2 linked regions of the Longimicrobium terrae genome follow. The protein of the gene in region 1 binds, or shares a complex with, the protein of each later gene. Links are inferred from orthologs where the notes say so. Each region holds a gene or a part of one and is shown in the gene's direction. Other genes may lie near its edges.

Region 1 (11,259 bases):
GAGCTGGCGCAGAAGGGGATTCCGTCCTACGTGACGCCCGTTCCGTTCTCCGACGGCACGGAGCGGTGGACGGTCTACGCCGGCGCCTACCGTGACACCGCGGCCGCCAAGGCCATGGGCACCATGCTGCAGCAGGCGCGCATCCCCGCCAGGGTGGTGCAGCGCACGGGCAGGCCCCCCGCCGCCCCCAAATGAAGCTCCGCTCCCTCCAGCTCCACGGCTTCAAGTCCTTCGCTGACAAGACGGTTCTGGAACTGCGCGACGGCGTTACCGCCATCGTGGGCTCCAACGGCTGCGGAAAATCCAACACCGCCGACGGCGTCCGCTGGGTGCTGGGCGAAACGCGCGCGGGAGCGCTCCGCTCCGGCAAGATGGAAGAGGTCATCTTCCAGGGCTCCTTCAAGCGCCGCCCCCTCAACTACGCCGAAGTCTCGCTCGTCTTCAGCAATGAGGACGGGTCCGTCGCCATTCCCCAGACGGAAATCGAGATCGCCCGCAAGGTGTTTCGCGAGGGCGGCAGCGAGTACTACCTCAACCGCCAGAGCTGCCGGCTGCGCGACATCCACGACCTGCTGCGCGATACGGGGCTGGGCTCCAACGCCTATTCCATCATCGAAAGCGGGATGATCGACGCCATTCTCAGCGAGCGGCCGGACGAGCGGCGCGCGATGTTCGAGGAAGCGGCGGGGATCGGGCGGTACAAGGACCGGCGCAAGGCGGCGCAGCGGCGGCTGGAGGCGGCGGAGGTGGATCTGTCGCGGCTGAGCGACCTCGTCGGCGAGGTGGAATCCAAGGTGCGCGCCCTTTCCCGCCAGCGGCGCAAGGCGCAGCGGCACCTGGAGCTGCAGGCACGGCGTCTGGATCTGGAGATGGCCATCGCGCGGGCGGAGGTGGATGCGCTCGACCGCTCCATCGCCGCGGCCACGGCCCGGCTGGTCGCGCTGGAGCAGGCGGGGCGCGAGGCGGGAACGGAGCGTACCACGGCGGAGGCCATCGTCGCCGAGCGGCGCATCGAGGCGGCGGAGCTCACCCGGCGCCGCGGCGAGGTGGCCGCGCGGCTGGATGAGGTGCGGCGCCGGCTCGACACGCGCGAACGCGAGATTCTCCTCGCGGACGAGCGCCGGTCGCACGCGGAGCTGCGCATCGCCCAACTCGTCCGCGAGCGCGGCGAACTGTCCGAGCGCGCGGAGCGGATGGCGGCGGACGCCACACGGCTGGAAGGGGAGCGCGCCCGCGGCGCGGCGCGGCTGGAGGGTGTCCGCGAGCGGCTGGAGGCGCGGCGGGAGGAGAACGAGGCCGTGCGCGCGACACTGGCTTCTCACCGGAGAGCCAGCGAGGAGGCCGCCGCCCGGGCCCGCGACCTCGCCCGCGAGACCGCCTCGGCGGAGGGCGAGCGCGCCGCGGCGGACCGGCGGCAGACGGAGGCGGCGGAGCGGATTGCGCGACTGACCGCGCAGGAGGCGCAGATTGCCGCCAGCCTGCGGGAGCTGGAGGCGCAGACGGAGCTGTGGTCCGGGCAGAGCGAGGTGCTGCGCGACCGGCTGAACGCGGCGCTCGACGCGGCGGAGCACGCGCGCGAAGAAGTCCGCGTCCTGCGCGGGCGCGAGGCCTCCGTCCGCGACGCCCTGCGCGCGGCGGATGACCGCCTGTCGCGCCTGTCCGCGCAGGTGTCCGCGCGCGAGGCGCTGGAGCGCAGCTACGAGGGCTTCAGCCCCGCGGTGAGCGCCATCATGGGTCAGACCGAACGCTTTCCCGGCGTCCTAGCCCCGCTCGCCGACTTCGTGCGCGCGACCACGGAGGACGCGGCGGTTTCCGGCGCGGTGGAGTCGTTCCTGGGCGCGCTGCTGCAGGCGCTGGTCGTGCGCGACCTGGCCGCCGCGCGCCGCGTGCGCCGCTGGTTCCGCGACGAGTGGGACGGCGGCGGCACGCTCCTCCTCCTTCCGCTGGACGCGCCCGGCGTGCGCGAGGCCGTCGGTGCGATCCACTCCGCGCGGCTGGGCGTGGCGGGGCACGGCGAGGCGGCGGCGTGGGTCGACACCTTCCTCGCCGGCCTGACGCTGGTCGCGGGAGAAGATCCGCTTCAGGCGTATCCGGACGGCTCGCGCGTGGACGGGCTTGGCGACACGGTGGATCCGCGCGGCGTCATTCGCCTGGGCGAGCCCGTTTCCGGCGAAGGCATCCTGGCCCGGCGCGAGGCGCTGGCCCGGCTGCGGGCGGAGGTGGAGGAGGCGCGGGCCGATCACGACCGCCTGGCCGCGGACCGTGCCGCCGCCGCGGAGCAGGCCGCGATCTCAGAAGAGCAGGCGCGCGAGGCGGAGGAGTACGTCCGGCGGATGGAAGGCGAACTGCGGCAGATGGATGCGGACGCGGCGGCGCACGGCCACCAGCAGGGCCGCATCCGCCGCGAGCGGGAAGAGGTGGGCGTCGCGCTGGGGAACGCGAACAAGCTGGCGCGGGAGACGGCGGAGCGCATCGCCGCGCTGGACGCGCGCCTGGCGGAGCTGCAGCGTACGTGGTCCGATGTCGCCGCCGCCGCGCTGGCCACGAGTTCCGCCCTCACCGAACTGGACACCGCGTGGGAAGCCGCGCGCGACGAGGAAAGCGAGCTGCGAGTCGCCGCCGCCCGCGCGGAGGGCGAGCTCAAGGAACTGGACCGCGCGCTCGGAGCGGCCACGCAGGGCGCGGCGGGTGCGCGGGGCCGCGGGCGCACGCTGGAGGCGGAGGCGGAGGAACTGCGCCGCTCGCTGGAGGGATTGTCCGGCGTCCGCGACCGCGCGGGCGGCGAAGTCCAGGGACTGTTCGCGGACCGCGACCGCGAAGCCGCCGCCCTGGCCAACCTCGACACGCGCTTGGGCGAGCTGGACGTGGAGGTGTCGCGGGCGGAGGAGCGGGCGCGCGTTTCCCGCCGGCGCGAGACCGAAGCGGCGGAAGAGCGGCACCGTCTGGAACTGGAGCGCGCGGAGCAGGAAAGCCGCCGCGTCCGCGCGAGCGAGCGGGTGGAGGCGGAGTGGGGCCGCCCGTGGGAGGTGCTGCTGACCCAGGCCGCGCCGGTGGAGGAGGGCACGCCGGACGCGTGGCGCGCGGAGGTGCGCGAGGTGGCGCAGGCGGTGGACGCGCTGGGCCCCATCAACATGCTCGCCGTGCAGGAGCACGAGGAAGAGGACCGGCGGCTGAAGTTCCTGCTGGAGCAGCAGAGCGACCTCACCCGCGCGCGAGACGACCTTTCCAGTGCCATCCGGCAGATCAACCGCACGGCAAAGGAGGTGTTCATGGGCACCTTCAACGTCGTGCGCGAGAACTTTCACCGCACCTTTCAGTCGCTCTTTCAGGGCGGCGAGGCAGACGTGTGGCTGGCCGATCCGGACGATCCGCTGGAGTCGCCCATCGAGATCCACGCCTCGCCGCGCGGCAAGAAGACGCAGCGCATCCACCTGCTCTCCGGCGGGGAGCGCACGCTGACGGCGCTGTCGCTCCTCTTCGCCATCTACCTGGTCAAGCCGTCGCCGTTCTGCCTGTTCGACGAGGTGGACGCGCCGCTGGACGAGAGCAACGTGGGCCGCTTCATCCAGCTGCTGAACGACTTCAAGGCGCAGACGCAGTTCATCGTCATCACCCACAATCCCCGCACGATGGAAGCGGCGGACTGGATCTACGGCGTGACGATGGAGGAGCCCGGCGTGTCGACCATCGTGGGCGTGGAACTGGAGGGTGCGTGGCCGTTCGGCGAGAGGGTCGCATAAAAGAGCAGTGCCCGGTGCGCATCCAGCCTGAGTGGCACACGATCATGCGCGGAGCGTCTTTGCGGACGTCGTGCTTGATCCTGAGCACTTGCTTCTGTCGCTTCCGTCCTCTCCGCCGTTCCTTTGCCGCCACCTACCGCATTAAGCTTGTGCTTGTGCCCCCACGTTGCTAGACTCTGTGGCCCCGGATTGGTAGATTCATCCCCGCAGCTCCGCTCTCCCCAGAAGGAATCCAGACCCATGCTGGTGGTCATGAGACATGATGCGACGGCGGCCGAGATCGACGCCGTCGTCCGCACGATAAACGAACTCGGATACGAGGCGCGCCCCATCCCCGGAAAGATGCGCACCGCCATCGGCCTGATCGGCAACGATGGCAAGGTGAACGCCGACCGGATCGAGGCGCTCAACGGCGTGCTGGAGATCATTCACGTCTCGCAGCAGTACAAGCAGGTGTCCCGCGAATGGCGCGAGGAGCCCACCATCGTCACGCTCGACAACGGCACCCGCATCGGCGCTGGCGAGGTTTCGGTGATGGCCGGCCCGTGCTCGGTGGAGAGCGAAGAGCAGATCATCGGCATCGCGCACCGCCTGCGCGACGCGGGCGCCACCATTCTGCGCGGTGGCGCCTTCAAGCCCCGCACCTCGCCCTACTCGTTCCAGGGGATGGGCGAAGACGGGCTCAAGCTGCTGGCCCGCGCCCGCGAAGAAACGGGAATGTCCATCGTCACCGAGGCGGTGGACCCCGAAAGCCTGGACCTGGTGGTGGAGTACGCCGACATCGTGCAGATCGGTGCGCGCAACATGCAGAACTTTTCGCTGCTGCGCCGCGCCGGCCGGGCGGGGAAGCCGGTGCTGCTCAAGCGCGGGATGGCGGCCACCGTCAAGGACCTGCTCCTGTCCGCCGAGTACCTGCTGGCCGAGGGCAACGGCAACGTGATTCTGTGCGAGCGCGGCGTGCGCGGCTTTGACACGCACACCCGCAACCTGCTGGACCTTACGGCCATTCCGGTGGTCAAGTCGCTGTCGCACCTGCCCATCATCGCCGACCCCAGCCACGGCACGGGCCTGCGCGCCAAGGTCATTCCCATGGCGCGCGCCGCGGTGGCCGCCGGGGCCGACGGGCTGATGATCGAGGTGCACCCTGACCCGGAACACGCCATGTCCGACGGCGCCCAGTCGCTGTACCCCGACCAGTTCGAGGAACTGATGTCGCAGATCGCCGTGATCGCCGAAGCGATCGGGCAGCGCATGGTGGCCCCGCTTCCCGCCGTGGAAGGTGCCGCGGCGGCCGGGTGAGCCAACGCCGCCCCGCCCGTCCGGCGCCAACAAGGCGCTGGGCGACCGCGGGGAGGCCATGGCGGCCGCCTTTCTGGCGGGCCGCGGGTGGGAGATCCTTCACCGCAATTACAGAATCGGACACAGGGAGATCGACCTCGTCGCGCGCAGCGGCGAGGTCGTCGCTTTTGTGGAAGTAAAAACGCGCGGCGGGCTGGGCTACGGGCATCCCCTGTACGCCATCACCCGGGCCAAGCGGCGCGAGATCCAGCAGGTGGCGCAGGCATGGATCGACAACCACGGCGCCCCCGGCGACACCTACCGCTTCGACGCCATCGGCATCCTGCTCCCCGTGGGCGGCGAGCCCGTCATCGAGCACGTGGAAGACGCGTGGCGCCTGGGCTGAGCCGTCCAGGGAGCGCCACGCTTGCAGAAACCCAAGCCGTTGGGTTATCGTATGCCAGTCGTATTGAGAGAAGATGGATGGAAATTCGTCATTTACCCGAACGATCATCCGCCACCTCATGTGCACGTCCGCAGAGCGGGCGGGATCAGGGTAAAGGTGCTGCTGCCCCACAGTGGAGAGTCCGTGCGGATTGTCTGGTTTCGTGACGGGCCCCCTCTGGAGGCTGCCCGGGCGGGCCTTCTAGTCGAGAAGCACGCCGATGTACTACTCGCAGCGTGGGAACGGATTCATGGACTACCCTAGACTGACGGAAGAGGAATTTCTTGCTCAGGCGGAGGCCGCCCGCGGAGCCGACCGCATCGCCGAACTGACAGAGCCACGGGCGAAGTCGGTGAAGTACAATCGCGAAACCGGGCGGATCGACGTTGAGCTCAAGCTCGGTCATGCATTCTCGTTCCTGCCCAGCCTGTACAAGTATCTGGAAGGCTTTACGCCCGAGCAGCTCGCAGCTGTTGAGACGGATGACGTGGGAGATGGGCTCTTCTGGGAAGAACTGGACATGCACATCTCTACGGCGGGCGTGCTGGCGACCATCATGGGAGATGCCCTGCTGCAGGCGTTCGCCGGGCGCGGTGGTGCTTCGCGCAGCGAGGCCAAGGGGAAGGCGGCGCGCCTGAACGGCCGCAAGGGCGGCCGGCCGCGCAAGAAGGTGCGCCCGGCCGAGTATCCAACCGTCACCGGCTACGGCACGATGCAGCTGCGCGAGCCGGAGCACCCGTGGGGACAGGCGGATGACGAGCCCGGGGCCCCGCCATCGCCGGCGGAATCGTCCGCCGCGCCGGATTCTCCCGTAACGCGGGAAGGCTGAAACAGATCGGGGGCGGCGCATGGCGCCGCCCCCGATCTGTTTTCCCTGTCCATCCGTCAGCAGCAGCCCGTGATGTTGCATTCACAGATGTTGCGGGTCGGCTGGCATCCCACCGTCGCCGCCTGCACCGCCTCTACCGCCCTGTCCGACTCCGGAACGGCGTTCGCGACTTCGAACGTCGTGACGGTGAGCGATTCCGTGTCCATCCGCAGATTGGCCATCGTGGTCTCCTCGTGGGGAAAGTGACGGCTCGCCTTGGGGCGGCCGTGCGTTGCGGCGCGGCGGGTTCCGCGCTCAGCAGCAGAGCGTGTCGCAGTCCGAGATGCGGTACGACTGGCAACCGATCTGGGTGGCGCGCGGCGCGCGCCTTGTCGGCGGCGAGCAGATCGGTACGCGCGTCCGCGGTTTCGAACGAGGTAACCTCGAGGGCCTCCACGTTCATCTGAAGCCTGGGCATGGCGTGACTCCTCCTGTGCGATGTCCGGTCGGCGGACGCCGATTCACCCGCCGCCAATCCCCCGGAACGGGACGGCTGTAATCCAACGTAACGGCGGATAAGGAATGCCGCCAGTGCCCGGAGTGCCGTCGCGGAGCATTCCCGGCCCCGTTTCCCACGGCCGCCCGTCCACGCCGCCGCCGTTGAGGTGGCTTGCACGCCGGGCTATATTGCACGCTGTCAGAAGTTCACCCCGCGTTCCCCGGCAGTTCCGTGTCCCGCACCGCACTCGCACGCCGCTATCGTCCGCGCCACTTTGCCGAAGTGGCGACGCAGGAGCACGTTTCGCAGACGCTGCGCGCCGCCGTGCAGCGCAACCGCGTGGCGCACGCGTACCTGTTCTGCGGGCCGCGCGGCGTGGGCAAGACCACGCTGGCGCGCGTGCTGGCCATGGCGCTCAACTGCCCCAACCGCACGGAAGAGGGCGAACCCTGCGGCGTGTGCGACAGCTGCGAGCGCATCTGGGCGGGGCGCACCTCGCTGGACGTGGTGGAGATCGACGCCGCCAGCAACCGCGGCGTGGACGACGCCCGCGAGCTGCGCGAGCGCGCCATGTACGCCCCGTCGGAGGAAGACCGCTTCAAGGTCTACATCATCGACGAAGCGCATATGCTGACGCGCGAGGCGTGGAACGCGCTGCTCAAGATCCTGGAAGAGCCGCCCCCGCGCGTCATCTTCGTCTTCGCCACCACGGAGCCGCAGAAGATTCAGCAGGCGGCGCCGCCCATCCTGTCGCGCTGCCAGCGATTCGACTTCCACCGCATCGCCACGGTGGATCTGGTGGCGCGCCTGCGGACCGTGCTGGCCGCGGAAGGGATCGAGGTCGGCGACGAGGTCCTGCTTCCCATCGCCCAGAAGGCGGACGGCGGGATGCGCGACGGCCTGTCGCTGATGGACCAGGTCCTCAGCTTCACCGAAGGCGCGCCCACGGCGGATGACGTGCGTCGCATTCTGGGGCTGGTGGGCACGGAGGTGTTCCTTGAGCTGTTCGGCATCATCGCCGACCGGCGCCCGGCGGAGGTGTTCCGCTTCGTGGGCCGGCTGCTGGAGCAGGGATACGACCTGGCCGAGTTCTACCGCGGCCTGGCGGACTTCCTTCGCGTGCTGCTGATCGTGCGCCTGGACGGCGGCGAGGCGGAAGGGGTTCCCCATCATCTCGTCCCGACGGTGGCGGAGCTGGCGAACCGCTTTGCCCCCGGGGACCTGCTGCGTATGCTGGCGCAGGTGGCGGAACTGGACGCGGACGGCCGCTTCCGCAAAAGTGGTGAGCAGCGGATTCTGATCGAACTGCTGCTGCTGCGCTTTGCGTATCTGGAGAGCACCGTCAGCCTGGAAGACGTTCTGGCCGCGCTGGGGCGCGGGGGCGGCGACCCCCCGGGAAACTTCGCGGGCGGTCGTCCGTCGGCTCCTGAGCCGCGGGCCGGCCGCCCTTCCCAACCCACCGCGCCCCCCGCGCCCGCTCCCGCCGTGGAGCGTGCGGATGCGCGTCCGCCGGCGGTCGTTCCGCCCTCCGCGCCCGTCGCGGAGGTAAGGGCGGAGCCGTCTCCGATCGCGAGCGCGCCGGCAGCTGCCCCTCCGCAGGCGGCGGCGCCCGCACCGGCGATGGAGCCGCGGCGCGTGGAGGTGCCGGCCATCGCGCCTCGTCCGCAGGCCGCCGCTCCGGCCGCGCCGCCCGCACCGGCTCCGCGGATGGATCCGCCGTCGCGTTCGTTCGACAACCCGTCGCGCTTTATGGACGGGCCGCCGCGCTTTGACGACGAGCCGCCGCCGCCCCCGCCGGATGACCTGGAGGACGATGGGAGCGACTACGGCCCGCCGAGCCTTCCCTCCGCGGCTCCCTCGCGCGCATCCGGCCCGGCACCCTCCGCGCGTGCGTCTGCCCCCGCGTACGAGGACGCGCCGGGCCGGACGCCTGCTCCAGCGTATGCGGAGGCGCCGAGCCGTGCGCCGGCTCCGCAGATGCAGTCGGAGGCGCCCGTGGCGGCGGACTTGCCCCAGGGCGGCGCGCTGGACCTGCGGCGCGTGCGCGAGGCGTGGGCGGCCGTGCTGGAGTCGGGGGAGGGCATTCCGCCGGGCGGGCGGGCGCTGCTGCGGTCCGTGCGCCCCGAAGTCGGCGGGCCGGCGACCATCACCGCCGACGTCCTCCCCGTGGTGCTGGACCGGTTTGGCGGCTCCGGCGCGCAGCGTGCGTTCGAGGACGCGCTGGGCCGCAGGCTGGGGCAGCGCGTGACGGTGCAGTTCCGCGCCTCGGCCGCCGCCGCGGCGGCCGCGACCGGAGGGCAGCGCATCACCGCCGAAAGCGCTCGCCGCGACCGCCTGAGCCGGCTCATGGAGGGGGAACCGGTGCTGGCGGCGGCGGTACAAGCACTCGACCTGGAACTGCTGGACTGACGCGGATTTTCCTCCGCCCGTCCGCTTCTCTGGCGAAGCGGTCTGACGTTCTTTTTCCGCCTTGGCGGACCTGAATTCGAGCGATGAACAACTTTCAGCAGATTCTTCAGATGGGCCAGCAGGTGCAGGCCCGCATCTCTCAGTTGCAGACTGAACTGGGCCAGAAGACCGTCACCTGCTCCAGCGGCGGCGGCATGGTGACCGTGACCGCGGACGGACGTGGAAAGCTGCGCTCCATCAAGATCGATCCCACGGTGGTGCAGGCCGAAGACGTGGAGATGCTGGAGGACCTGGTGATCGCCGCCGTGAACGAGGCGCAGAACCGGGCCCAGCAGATGTACGACGACGAAATGCGCAAGGTCTCCGGCGGGCTCCAGCTTCCGTTTCCCATTCCGGGGCTCTGACGCCGCGTGTCGGCCATCGACGACCTGGTGGGCGAGTTCGCGCGGCTTCCCGGCATCGGCCGCAAGACGGCGCTGCGGCTCGCCTTTCACCTGCTCAAGGCGCCGGATGACGACGCCCGGCGCCTGGCGCGCAGCATCATCGAGGTGCGCGACAAGGTCCGCCCATGCGAGCGGTGCGGCAACCTGAGCGATTCCACCCCCTGCGCCATCTGCCTCAGCCCCCGCCGCGACCCCGCCACCCTGTGCGTGGTGGAGGAGGCGTCGGACATCATGGCCATCGAGCGCACCGGCGAGTACCGCGGGCTGTACCACGTGCTCGGCGGCCGCCTGTCGCCGCTGGACGGCATCGGCCCGTCGGAGCTGAACGTGCCGCCGCTGCTGGCGCGCGCGGGCACGGGCGAAGTGCGCGAGGTGGTGCTGGCGACCAATCCCAGCGTGGAGGGCGAGGCGACGGCGCTGTACCTGGCCCGCCTGCTGTCTCCGCTGGGCCTGCGGGTGACGCGGATTGCCCGCGGGCTCCCCGTGGGAGGTGACCTGGAGTACGCCGACGGCGTCACCATCGCCGAGGCGCTGGCCGGGCGCCGCGAGCTGTAGGCCGCGCCGCGAGCGCGGCTTTTGCTTCTGTACCGCCGCGGCCCCGCCGCGGCCTTTTGTTTTTTGGGGATCGCCGCGTTAGGTTGGTGCCGCGTTCACCCCACTCCAGGATTCCCGTCCTCCTTCCCGGGTGATGGAAAGCAAGCGACTCGTACGGACCGCCACGTTCGCCCTGCTCGCCGTCGCGGCCGCCGCCGCGCTGGGCGGGCTGCTGGTGCGCGACCAGATCAGCCGCAGCCGCCGCGACCTGTTCAGCCCCCATCCGCTCCGCCGGCTCGCCGCGCTGGAGTACCTGGGCGGCGTTCCGGCCTCGGTGGATACGGTTCTGCTGCTGCGCGACTTTCTGGCGTGGGAACAGCGCCCGCTGCTGCGCAAGCGTGCGCAGGGCGTGCTGCTGCGCCTGGAAGCCGGGCTGGATTCGCGGCACCCCACGGAGGTCGCCTGATGGCCGGAACCGGCGCCAGCAGCTGGTCGTTCGAGGAACAGGACGTTCACCGCATCGACCGCATTCTGCAGAGCTTTCTGTACGACTCCAACGCCCGCTGCGCCCTGCTGGTGGACCGCACGGGGCAGCTGGTGACCACGGCGGGCGAAAAGCCCGAGTTTGACTCCGTGGCGTTCTCGTCGCTGGCGGCGGCCGATTTTTCGGCCAACGACCAGCTGGCGGCAATGATCGGCGAAACCGAGTTCAGCTCGCTCTTTCACCAGGGCGAGAAGGAATCGATGTACCTGGCCGACGTGGTTCGGCGGGTGATCCTCGTGGTCCTGTTCGACAACCGGACCACCCTGGGAATGATCCGGATCAAGGTGAAGGCGGTCGTGCGCGAACTCTCGGAAGTGTTCAGCGAACTGTTCGCGCGGTCCGCGGCGTCGCCGCAGGGCGCGCGCGTGGAGGCGGGCTTTGTGGACGAGGCGGAGGATGAGATCGACCGCCTGTTCGGCGATCTCTAGGAGGCCGCGCCCATGTCGATGATCAACTACGCCTCGCGCGAGATCAACTGCAAGATCGTGTACTACGGTCCCGGCCTGTGCGGAAAGACCACCAACCTCGAGTACATCTTCGAGAAGGTGGCTCCCAACAC
Region 2 (11,230 bases), on another replicon or contig:
CGGCGCTGGCCGTGAACGGCACGTTGCGGAAGTCCACCGTGTCCCGGCCGACGACGACGCGGCGCGCCAGCACGTCGCGCGCGCTGCGCGGCACCAGCTGCACCGACTCGCCGCTGTGCACGTAGCTCCGGTACTCCCGCAGCGTGGCCGCGTTCAGAGCCGCGCCGCGCGTGCTGAAGCGGTACTCGTACAGGGGCGAGGTGACGCGGATGATGCGGTCCGGCGCGTTGGCCGGCGCGGCGAGGGCGGCCGCGGGCGGCGCCGTTCGCGCGGTGCCGGCGGGCGTCCCGGCCACGGCGGCGGAATCGGCGGCGGTGGGAGCGGGTGGGGCCGGCGGGGGGAAAATCCGGGCCCAGCCAAAGATGACCACCGTCGAAATGACGATGAACAGTATGAGACGTCGGGTCTGGTCCATCAGGGGTCAACCGGTCGTGAGACGGGCGGCCGTTCCGCTACGGAACGGGATCAAAACCGCCCTTGCACAGGGGGTGGCAGCGCGCCAGGCGCCGCACCAGCAGCCATCCGCCACGCGCGGCGCCGTACCGCTGCATCGCCTCGAGCCCATACTGCGAGCAGGTGGGATAGAAGCGGCAGCTGGGCGGCGTGAGCGGTGAGATCCCCTTCTGGTAGAAGCGGATCGCCCCGATCAACGCGCGCGTGAGCACAATTCCTCCGCAAGCGCGGCAACCTCGTCGCGCAGCTGCGCGAACGAGGCCGTATACGTTTCCGGGCGGGCACGAAGCATTACGTCCAGCGAGAGCCCGCGGTTTCGCAGCGCCGGCAGCAGCACGGCGCGCCCGATCTCGCGCAGCCTGCGCTTGACCAGGTTGCGCTCCACGATGCGGCGCTTGTGCTTGGGAACCACCACGCCCAGACGGGCAAACGGAACGGGGGAAGCGGAGACGAACGCGTCCAGATGGCGCGTCTTGCTCCTCTTCCCCCGTCTGAACAGCGCGCGGATCTCATCCGAAGATGTGATCCGCGCGTGCCTGGGCAGGCCGAAGCCCTGCGATTCGCCCGTGCCTTCCGGGTCCATGGACCGCGAGGCTGCGTACAGCGCGGCGCCCGAAGGGCCGCTCAGTACTTGGTGGGTACTTCGACCACCAGCTTGTGACGGCCCTTGCGGCGCCGGGCGTTCAGAACTGCGCGTCCGCCCTTGGTGGCCATCCGGGCGCGGAATCCATGCTTGTTGATCCGCTTGCGGTTGCGCGGACGGTAACTGGGCTTCATCGGTCAACCCCTTCGGGTGCTGCGTCTTACAGGAAAAGTCGGCCGGATGGCCTTGGCGACAAAGACGAGTAATCTAGCCCCGTTCCGCCGATCCGTCAACGGGGGGCTGTCACTCCGGGGCGACGGCGCTTCACGGCACCTCCGTTTCACGCTTCGTCCCCCGCTCGCGATCGTGGTCCGCGCGGACAGCGTCGGCCCGGCGGCGGCGGGAGGAAAGTGACGGGCGTCATCCGCCTCTACGCTGTCTCTCTTCTCTGTTGACTCTGTTGACTCTGTTGACTCTGTGTGACCCGATCTGTTCACGTCCGCACGCGTTGGGAACGAGAGGGGCAGCAGGAGAGCAGCGTAGATGAAGCGGCGAACTGAACGTCCGCGGAAACAATCTACCGGCGGCGGGACCGTCTTGCGGAAGAGGGCGGTCCATCTGTTCGGGGGAGCTTCGGAACTCTGCCAGAAGCGCATGCATCCCGCTTGCGCCACCGTGCGTACATGTGCGCCAACCTGCCGAAACCCAAGTACTTACGCTGCTTTCTTGACTTATCCACAACGCGCTTCTACGTTGGGCCGTCACTCTGTGTAGTCCTGCCGTCCCGCTGCCGAAGTTTGATGGAGCTCACCGCCGGGGAAATCTGGTCGCGCATTCTGGAAAGCGCCGAAACGGCGCTGCCGGAACAGGCGTTCCGCACCTGGCTGGCCCCCACGCAGGCAGTCGCCGTTTCCAACGACCTGCTGGTCGTCGCCACACCCAACCCGTTCGCCGTCGACTGGGTGGAGGAGAAGTACGCCGAGATGCTCACCCGCATTGGTGAGCACCTGTTCGGCCGACGCTTCACCCTCTCCGTACAGTTTCAGGGCAACGGCAAAGCCGCGCCCGTGCCCGCCGCCATCGAGATTCCTCCAACGCCCGTGCCCGCGCCGGCCGCGCCCCGGGTGGAACCCGCGCCCGCGAACCCCACCCCCGGGGCCAGCCTGGCGCCGCTGAACCCGCGGTACGTGTTCCCCCGCTTCGTGGTGGGGAGCAACAACGAGCTCGCCTCCGCGGCCGCGCACGCCGTGGCCGAGGCGCCGGCCCGCGCGTACAACCCGCTCTTCATCTACGGCGGCGTGGGGCTGGGCAAGACGCACCTGATGCACGCCATCGGGCACGCCATGCTGGAGCGCGAGCCGCACAAGCGGGTGCTGTACATCTCCTCCGAGCGCTTCACCAACGAACTGGTGAGCGCCATCCAGGAGGGGACCATGGCGGACTTCCGGCGGCACTATCGCCAGATCGACCTGCTGCTGGTGGACGACATCCAGTTCCTGGAAGGCAAGGAGCGGACGCAGGAGGAGTTCTTCCACACGTTCAACGCGCTGCACGACGCCCAGCGGCAGATCGTGCTGACCAGCGACCGTCCGCCCAACGCCACGGGGCTGGAAGACCGCCTGGTGAGCCGGTTCGAGTGGGGGCTGGTGGCCGACATCAAGGCCCCCGACTTCGAGACCCGCATCGCCATCCTGCGCCGCAAGGTGGAGGAAGACAAGCTGGAGATTCACGACGTCGACGACGTGCTGACCTTCATCGCGCGCAACCGCACGTCGTCGGTGCGCGAGATCGAGGGCGCGGTCATCAAGCTGCTGGCGTACTCCTCGCTCACGCGGCGCCCGATTGACCTGGCGCTGGCCCGCGAGGCGCTGGGATCGGTGATCGGCACGGAGATGGCGGGCGGCGCGCCGGGCGGCATCAGCCCCGAGCGGGTGCGCGACCGGGTGGCGCAGGCGTGGGGGACCACCAGCGAGGCGCTGCAGTCCAAGAAGCGCACCAAGGACCTCACCATCCCGCGACAGGTGGCCATGTACCTGATCAAGGAGATGTTCGACCTGGCGCTGGTGGACATCGGCAAGCTGTTCGGCGGGCGCGACCACAGCACGGTGATCCACTCCGTGAGCAAGGTGGAGGACGACCTGGCGGGCGACGCGGATCTGCGGCGGCGGGTGGATGAGCTGAGGGCGGCACTTCGGTAGGGGAAGTGCGTGAGTGCTGGGTGCGGGGTGCGTGAGTGCGAAGGACAGCGGCTGACGGACTCCGGCGCTTGGTGCGCGGCATCGATAACCGGCCGGGGTTGAGGTCGAGGTGCGGGACGCGGAGGGTCGTGCGGCCGGCGACTGTGGCCCTCACCCCGCGTGCTGCGCACGACGACCCTCTCCCACGAACGGATGTGGGAGAGGGAGCACACCCCAACGGGATGTGGGTGCAAGGCGGATTTCGCGTGAGCCGGCGCCTGAACCCAAGCTGAGTCTCCCTTCCCCCAGGGGTTTTTGGGGGAAGGGTCGGGGATGGGGGCCTCTCTCCGCCGGCGAAGGACTTGGAGAGCCGCACCGGAAGCATCAGCGCTGCCGCACTCACGCACCCAGCACTCACGCACTTCACGTGAGGGATGCGGGCCCGGAGGGGCGAGACGGACCCGCGCGCGTGTCCCGGGGATGGAGGTCGGCGAGGAAGCCGGGCGCGCGGGGCTGGCTCGCCGCCGTTGGCAACAGCTGTATCGTTGCCTACGGCGCCCGCAGCCCGGCCCGGAGCGCAGCGGAGGGACACGCCCGCACAGGCCGTCATCCCTGTCCGCAAAGGGTACAGACGACCGTCCAGATGCGGCGTGGACAACCGGTGTGGACGACTTGTGGGTAAGTTGTGGAGTACCGCCCCCGGCTGTGGGAATGGGGACAACGTGGAGAACCCGCGAGTTGTACACACCGGCATCCACAGAGCCGGGACGCCCGCAGAACGTTGCGGCACAGCGGGTTGCGGGACGTAGAAGAGAGTTATGCACGAATCCACGCTCTCTACTACTGTTACGAACATCTATATCTTTATTGTGGTGATAAGCCTTCCCGTGGATAACGGGTCACCCTGAAGCCGTTCGCGACCAACGTATGCGATTCACGATCACGCGTGAGAACCTTCAGCAGGGGCTGGCGGCGGTGGCGGGAAGCATTCCCACCCGCACCACGCTGCCCGTGCTGTCCAACATCCTGATCGAGGCCGAAGACGGCGCGGTGCGGATGAGCGGGACGGACCTGGATACCGCCGTCTCGGTGCGCGTGGCCGCCGACGTGGCCGAGGCCGGAGCCATTACCGCCCCCGCCAAGAAGCTGCAGGAGATCGCCCGCGAACTGCCCGGCACGGTGGAGTTCACCACGCAGGGCGATTCCATCCAGATCTCCAGCGGACGCACGCGGTACAAGCTGAACGGCCTGCCGCGCGACGAGTTTCCCGCGTTCCCCAAGGTGGACTTCGCCGAAAGCTGGCGCGTCACCGGGCAGGACCTGCAGCGCCTGATCACCCACGTGTCGTTCGCGGCATCGACGGAGGAGACGCGGCCGATTCTGAACGGCGTGCTCTGGCAGCTCGGCGACGGCGAAATGCGGATGGTGGCCACCAACGGGCACCGCCTGGCCAAGATGACGCTCTCCGTCGATGGCGGCGGAGCCGGCGCGGACACCGCGGCGCCTCCGGGCGACTTCATCGTGCACCCCAAGGCGCTGGGCCAGGTGCAGCGCCTGTTCCGCGCCGACGATTCGGTGGAGGTGGGCCGCAGCGAGAACCACATCGGCTTCCGCGGCGAGAACGTGCAGATCTACACGCGGCTCATCGAGGGGCCGTACCCGAACTACGAGCAGGTAATCCCCAAGGATAACGACAAGACGATGGTGGCGGACAAGGGCGCGCTGCAGGCGGCCGTCCGCCGCATGGCCATCGTGGCGAGCGACCAGACGCACCGCATCCGCCTGTCGCTGGGCGGCCCCATGCTGCGCTTCGCCGTGGAAACGCCCGACGTGGGCACCGCGACGGAAGAGCTGCAGGTGGAGTACGATGGCGATCCGCTGGAGATCGGCTTCAACGCGCAGTACCTGCTGGAACTGCTGCGCTACATGCCGACGGACGAGGTGCGGATGGGCTTCAAGGCGCCGGAGCGCGCCGCGACCATGCAGCCCATCGGCAACGAGGACACGCCGGACTACCTGTGCCTCGTCATGCCGCTGCGCCTTCTCAGCTGACCGGGTACGGTGGATGAAGGAAAACGGGGGGAGCGCCGGATCGCGCTCCCCCCGTTTCTGTTTCCATCCGCTTCCACGGTCCCCGGCGGCGCGGAGGATTGTACGACGGTGGCGGAGAAGGGCAGGAAGCTTCTCCCGCCCGCGGCGCGGCTCTCAGGCCAACGTCGGCGTTCCGCGATCCGGGGCGATTTTCGGTCAGCGCGCGGCGGGCTCCACTCGCATGGTGGAGACGATGTCGCCTTCCAGAATGCCGTCCACCACGTCGATCCCCTCGATCACCTCGGCAAAGATGGAGTACTCGCGCACCAGGCTGGGATTGTTCTTGAGGTTGATGAACCACTGCGCGTCGCCCGTGTCGTGGGAGCGCGTGCTCATCCCCACGGTGCCGCGCGGATGCGCGATGGTCGACAGTTCATCCCGCAGGTAGTGCGCGTATCCCACGTACTCGTTGGTCCCCGGCCCGCCGCCCTGAATGACGAAATCGGGCTCCACGCGGTGCCAGCTCCCGCCATCGTAGTAGCCGCTCTGCACCAGCCCCAGCACGCGCGCGGACATGACGGGCGCCACGTCGCCGCGCAGCCGCACCACGAACGATCCACCGCCGGCGCTGGGCGACATCGACACGCGGACGCGCACTTCCCGCCCCAGCGCGAGCGCGACGGCGTCCGCGGGCAGGTCCACGCGCGCGGAACGCGGACGGTCGTCGCTGGCCGGGCGCCCGGCGGCCTCCAGCAGCGCGACTCGGACGTCCCGCTCCGAAGCGTTCGCGCGGCGCACCCACCGGTCGTACGCCGCGTTTGCCGCCATGCGCGCGGCGGGCAGCGGCGAGTCCTTCAACGCCACGGCGGCGGCGCGCACGGCCTGCGCATCGGTTCCGTCCAGCGCGGCCAGGTACACGTCGTCCGCGCCATGACCGGCCAGCTTGGAGAGCGCATCGATGGCCGCCTCGCGCACGTTGCCGTCCGCGTCGCGGGCGAATGCGCGCAGGCGGGCGGTGTCGGCGAGCACGGCGGCGGCGCGGGCGGCGAACAGGCGCACGTGCCAGTCCGCATGCGACGCGAGCCGCGGAAGGCGCTCCCGGGCGACGGCGGGCGCGATCCGCGCGAGGGCGACCTGCGCGTGGGCGGCGGCGTGCCAAGACACTCCGCCGGAGGAACGCCGGCCCGTGTCGCGCGGCAGTTCATCCACCCATCCCGCCAGCACGCGCACCACGGCCGAGTCGGCGCCGCACCCCGCGCCGGCCACGTCCGCCGCGCGGAGCCGGACCTGCCACACGCTGTCCGCCAGCGCCATGCGGATCGCTCCGCAGTCATCCTTCCGTTCCGCCAGCGCCCGGTAGCGCAGCCGCCACGCTGGCTCCGGCCACGCGCGCGACGGGGCCGCGGCGGGAAACGAGTCGCGCGCGGCGAAGTTGGGATCGCGAATGCGCTGCGCGGCCCGGCGCGCGATCACCCGCACACGCGGCTCAGCGCTCTGCATCCCCGCGGACAGGGCCGCGTTCGTGGAATCGCGCCGGTCCTCCGCCGCCAGGATCCGCCCGACGAGCGCGGAGTCGGCGCGGGTCTGCGCCTGGGCTGGCGCCGCGGCGAGCAGCAGGGCGAGTATCCAGGTGTTCTTCATGGCTCCAGGATCGTGGGCTTCATCGGCCGCGGCGTTTCGTCGCCGAGATGCTCGGACGCGGCGGATCACCGGGCGGCGCCAAATGGCTGCGCTCAGATTGGCGGAAATACGGAAATCACGCCTGCATGATAGCACGAGTGCGCGGGGTGATGGCAAACTATTTTGCGCCAGCGGACGTACGGGCAACGACGGACGGCTGATGATGCGGCCGTCGGCGCGAAACGCTGCTTCCTGCACAGGGCTGGACGGAGAATGGTCGAGATCACCATCCGGGACGACAAGCTGATCGTCCGCGTCATGGGGCTGAACGTGCTGCTGGCGATGCGCCGGCGACTGATCATCCCGCTGGCGAGCGTGACGGAGATCCGCGAAGAACCGAACGTCTCGCTGTGGAATGTCAGAGGCTTCCGGCTGCCCGGAACATTCGTGCCGGGGCTGATCGTCGCGGGAACGTACGTCTCCCCCGGCTACAGCGCGTTCTGGGACGTGAGCCGTCCGGCGCGCGCCATCGTCATCGAACTCGACGGCGGCGCGTACCAGAAGCTGATCGTGGATGTGGAGCATCCGGCGGAGGTCGTCCACCAGGTCCGCGAGGCGATCGCCAAACGCCGGAGTTGATAGTCCCGATCGCGCATCTCCCGACACGAACGAGCCCCGGCGCCTGTGACGGCGGACGGGGCTCGTTTTCATGATTCGGCGGATGAACGTCAGCGGGGCGCGAGGCCGGTCAGCTGCTCGCTGAGCGCCCACAGCCGGCGCGAGGCATCGTCGTCGCGGGCGGCGGCGGAGGGCTGAATGGGCTTTTCGTCCTTGAAGTACCCGCCGGTGATCTTTGCCACGGCGGGCGAGGAGGCGAGATGGATGGAGGTTGCGGCGCCCTGCTCCGGCGTGCGCAGAAAGCGCTTGAACAGGCTGATGGGCGCAAACCCGCCAAAGAGCAGCGACGTGCCCACCACGCCCGGGTGCAGCGCGTTTGCCGTCAGCACCGAGACATCCTCGCGCCGCGCCAGTTCGCGCGTGAACAGAATGTTCATCAGCTTGGTGTTGGCGTACGCCCGCAGGCCGCCGTAGCCGTTGGCCATCCCCGGATCGTCCCAGCGGATCCGGCCGCCCTTGTGCCCGTCGCTGCTGACGTTCACCACCCGCGCCGGGGCGCCCGCGCGCAGCCGGTCCAGCAGCAGGTTGGTGAGCAGAAAGGGGGCGAGGTGATTGACGGCCAGCTGCATCTCGATCCCGTCCGCCGTCACTTCCCGACGCCGGGTGTACATTCCCGCGTTGTTGACGAGGACGTGGATGGCGGGAAAGCGGTCGGCGATCTCGGACGCGGCCGCGCGCACCTGTGCCTGGACGGACAGGTCGGCGATTACCGTCTGCACGCGCTCGTTGCCGGTGGCGCGGATGATCTCCTCCGCCGACGCACGCGCCTTGTCCCGGCTGCGCGCCACGAGGACGACGGTGGCGCCGCGCTGCGCCAGCCCGGCCGCGGTCGCCTGGCCGATCCCCGCCGTGGCGCCGGTGATCACGCAGACGCGTCCCTTCATGCTGCGGTCCGTCATCATCCCTCGCCGTCGGAAAACGAATCGGCCGCGTTCCACTCGCGGTCGAACTGCGCCAGAAACTCCTGCATGTACCGGTGGCGCGAGTCCGCGATGCGCCGCGCCGCGGCCGTGTTCATCCGGTCGCGCAGCAGCAGCAGCTTCTCGTGAAAGTGGTTGATGGTGGGCCCGCCGCCGGACTTGTAGCGTTCAAAGCTGTCGTGCATCTCCGGCGCGTCGTCCGGATCGTGAAGCGGCCGCCCGCGGCTGCCTCCGTACGCAAACGCACGCGCGATGCCGATGGCACCGATGGCATCCAGCCGGTCCGCGTCCTGAACGACCGCGCCCTCCGGCGTGCTCATGGGCGTGGGCACGCCCGCGCCCTTGAACGAGAGGCGGGCGATGATGTCGGCCACGTGCTCGATCGTCGCCGCGTCCGCATCCACCCGCGCCAGCCACTCGCGCGCCGCGCGGGGGCCGGCCGTCTCGTCGCCGCCGTGAAACTTGTGGTCGGCCACATCGTGAAGCAGCGCCGCGAGTTCCACCACGTACGGGTCCGCGGATTCGTCGCGGGCCAGGCGCAGCGCCATCCCCCGCACCCGGTGCACGTGCCACCAGTCGTGCCCCGTTCCCTCACCCCTCATCTGCTCGCGCACGTACGCCTCGGTGTGCCTCAGGATCTGTTCGCGCTCGCTCATTGCCTCATCCGCAGGAGTTCGTCGCCGGGAATCTGGCCCTCCGCGGCCCCGCACGTAAGGCGCCCCGCTTTCCGCCCGTGGCCGAAAGGGGTAGACTGCGGCACACTTCATCGACGGAACGCCCAATGCGCATCGCCCTTTTCGCCTTCCTGCTCGCCGCCGCTCCCGCCGCGGCCCAGACCCCCGCCGACACGCTGCGGCCGGGATCGCCGTCGCTGCGGACCGCCCACTACACGGACCGCGAAGACGCCATGGAGTTCATGGTGGACGGCGTGCCCAGCGGAATGATCGTGCTGCTGACCACCCGGCTGGGCGAGCGCGACGGCGTGCCCGTCATTACGCGGACCGAGCGGATCATGGAAGGAAAGACGGTGTTCAGCACCGACAGCTTCGTGGTGGCGCGGGCTACGCTGGCCCCGGTGCTGCTGGCGCGCTACGGCTCCGGCCGGTCCGCCACGGAGTTCCGCGACGGCGAGGTGCGCACGGGCGACGGGCACCGGCCGATGGTGACGCATCCGCTTGCGGCGCCGGTGTTTCTGGGCGCGGCCATGGACATGCTGCTGGGCGCGCTGCCGCTGGAGGCGGGGTACGCGGCCGCGCTGCCGGTGTGGGAGGGAAGCTCGGTGGCGGTCGCCCGGGTGCACGTCTCCGGGCTGGAGCCGCTGGCGCTGGCCGCCGGCACCCGGAGCGCGTGGCGGGTGGAGGTGCGGCAATCCGACCACGACGGAACGTACTGGCTGGACCAGGAATCGCGTACTCTGCTTCGCTACGACCCCGCGAACGGTGAGTACCGTCTGACGAGGCGGCGCGGCGGCGCGGTTTCCGCCCCGGCCACCATCCGCACCCGCTGATCCGCGCTATGCCCAAGCCGACATCCACCGTACACATCGCGCTCAACGCGCCACCCGGCACGGGCAAGGAGGGCGAGGAAGCGCGCATGAGCCTGTCCGCCGTGGTGCGCGTGGGACGCCACCTGTTCCTGGGCAGCGACGAGACGGCCACGCTGGAGCGGGTGACGGACCTGGGCGGCGGCCGCTTTGGCGAGCACCGCACCTATCCGCTGGCGGAGCTGCTGGACCTGTGCGGCGGCCCCGACGGCGAGGTAGACATTGAGGGCTTCGCGTGGGATCCGCCGTACCTGTGGATCGCGGGATCGCACGGCCGCAAGCGCGGCAAGATCAAGCGCGGCGTGAGCGACGAGGAGGGCGCCAAGTCGCTGGCAAAGGTGAAGATCGAGGAAAACCGCTACGTGCTCGCCCGCATTCCGCTGCAGGAAGACGCGGAGCAGGGCGGGCTCGTGCCCCGGCGCTCCTGCCCGGACCCGCACGACCCGGCGCGGACGCTGACCGCCGCGCGGGTCAAGGGGCGCGGGCACCGCAGCGCACTCATGCGGGCGCTGCGCTACGACGAGCACGTGGGCGCGTACATGAAGCTGCCCGGCAAGGACAACGGCTTCGACATCGAGGGGCTGGAGGTGCGCGACGGCCGCGTGTACCTGGGCCTGCGCGGCCCCGTGCTGCGCGGGTGGGCGGTCGCGCTGGAGCTTCTGCCCCAGGAGGCCAGGCGCGAGGGCCGGCTGCGGCTGGCGCCGGTGGAGGACGACGGCACGCCGTACCGAAAACACTTTCTGGACCTGGACGGGCTGGGAATCCGCGAGTTGGCCGCCGACGGCGACGACATGCTGGTGCTGGCCGGGCCCACCATGGGTGTCCGCGCGCCGGCGGCGGTCTTCCGCTGGACCGGCGGACTGACGACGGACCGCCCGCGGGTGGTGCGCGGCGCCGAGCTGGAGCGCATCGCCGAACTGCCGCACGACGTCGAGGGCGGGGCGGACCACCCCGAGGGGATGTGCCGCTTTGACGTGGAGGGCTCGGACCACTGCGTGCTGGTGCTGTACGACTCCGCGGCCCCGCACCGGCGCGATTCGTCCGGCGTGCTGGGCGACGTGTTCACGCTGCCGCGGCCGCATGGATTGCGGGCGATGGCCAGCCGGCTCTTTTCGCACGACGACCCCGGCGGAACGGGAGTGGACGCATGAGCGCACCTTTTCACGTGATGATCAAGCCCGGCGACGCGCTGGCCGAGGTGGACCGCGCGCTGGACGCGCTCAAG

What was found.
Region 2: the proteins of dnaX (region 1) and dnaN are in contact, whole or in part, in a cryo-EM structure (PDB 8GIZ), measured with the Escherichia coli proteins. The link is inferred for Longimicrobium terrae from one-to-one orthologs.

Annotation. Positions count from the first base shown.
Region 1 is NZ_JACHIA010000004.1:5,045-16,303, forward strand. The notes cover bases 6,634-9,590. They hold dnaX (DNA polymerase III subunit gamma/tau), read left to right. Parts: upstream 6,634-7,001; coding sequence 7,002-9,179; downstream 9,180-9,590. Other genes in these bases: HNQ61_RS08895 (YbaB/EbfC family nucleoid-associated protein), read left to right, coding at 9,263-9,583; recR (recombination mediator RecR), read left to right, coding at 9,590-9,590. Outside these bases: HNQ61_RS08855 (SPOR domain-containing protein), read left to right, coding at 1-195; chromosome segregation protein SMC, read left to right, coding at 192-3,740; aroF (3-deoxy-7-phosphoheptulonate synthase), read left to right, coding at 3,981-5,039; HNQ61_RS08870 (YraN family protein), read left to right, coding at 5,020-5,424; HNQ61_RS29825 (DUF4160 domain-containing protein), read left to right, coding at 5,476-5,727; HNQ61_RS08880 (DUF2442 domain-containing protein), read left to right, coding at 5,714-6,292; HNQ61_RS08885 (hypothetical protein), read right to left, coding at 6,349-6,513; more of recR, read left to right, coding at 9,591-10,177; HNQ61_RS08905 (hypothetical protein), read left to right, coding at 10,311-10,622; HNQ61_RS08910 (roadblock/LC7 domain-containing protein), read left to right, coding at 10,622-11,128; HNQ61_RS08915 (GTP-binding protein), read left to right, coding at 11,141-11,259. UniProt on the Escherichia coli protein: Part of the beta sliding clamp loading complex, which hydrolyzes ATP to load the beta clamp onto primed DNA to form the DNA replication pre-initiation complex.
Region 2 is NZ_JACHIA010000007.1:188,758-199,987, forward strand. Bases 3,275-6,202 are described here. They hold dnaN (DNA polymerase III subunit beta), read left to right. Parts: upstream 3,275-4,140; coding sequence 4,141-5,265; downstream 5,266-6,202. Other genes in these bases: HNQ61_RS14150 (peptidylprolyl isomerase), read right to left, coding at 5,461-6,202. Also shown: membrane protein insertase YidC, read right to left, coding at 1-415; membrane protein insertion efficiency factor YidD, read right to left, coding at 453-665; rnpA (ribonuclease P protein component), read right to left, coding at 647-1,036; rpmH (50S ribosomal protein L34), read right to left, coding at 1,078-1,230; chromosomal replication initiator protein DnaA, read left to right, coding at 1,837-3,234; more of HNQ61_RS14150, read right to left, coding at 6,203-6,885; HNQ61_RS14155 (hypothetical protein), read left to right, coding at 7,048-7,503; HNQ61_RS14160 (SDR family oxidoreductase), read right to left, coding at 7,593-8,441; HNQ61_RS14165 (HD domain-containing protein), read right to left, coding at 8,441-9,118; HNQ61_RS14170 (DUF3108 domain-containing protein), read left to right, coding at 9,244-9,969; HNQ61_RS14175 (DUF3616 domain-containing protein), read left to right, coding at 9,978-11,156; HNQ61_RS14180 (hypothetical protein), read left to right, coding at 11,153-11,230. UniProt on the Escherichia coli protein: Confers DNA tethering and processivity to DNA polymerases and other proteins. Acts as a clamp, forming a ring around DNA (a reaction catalyzed by the clamp-loading complex) which diffuses in an ATP-independent manner freely and bidirectionally along dsDNA.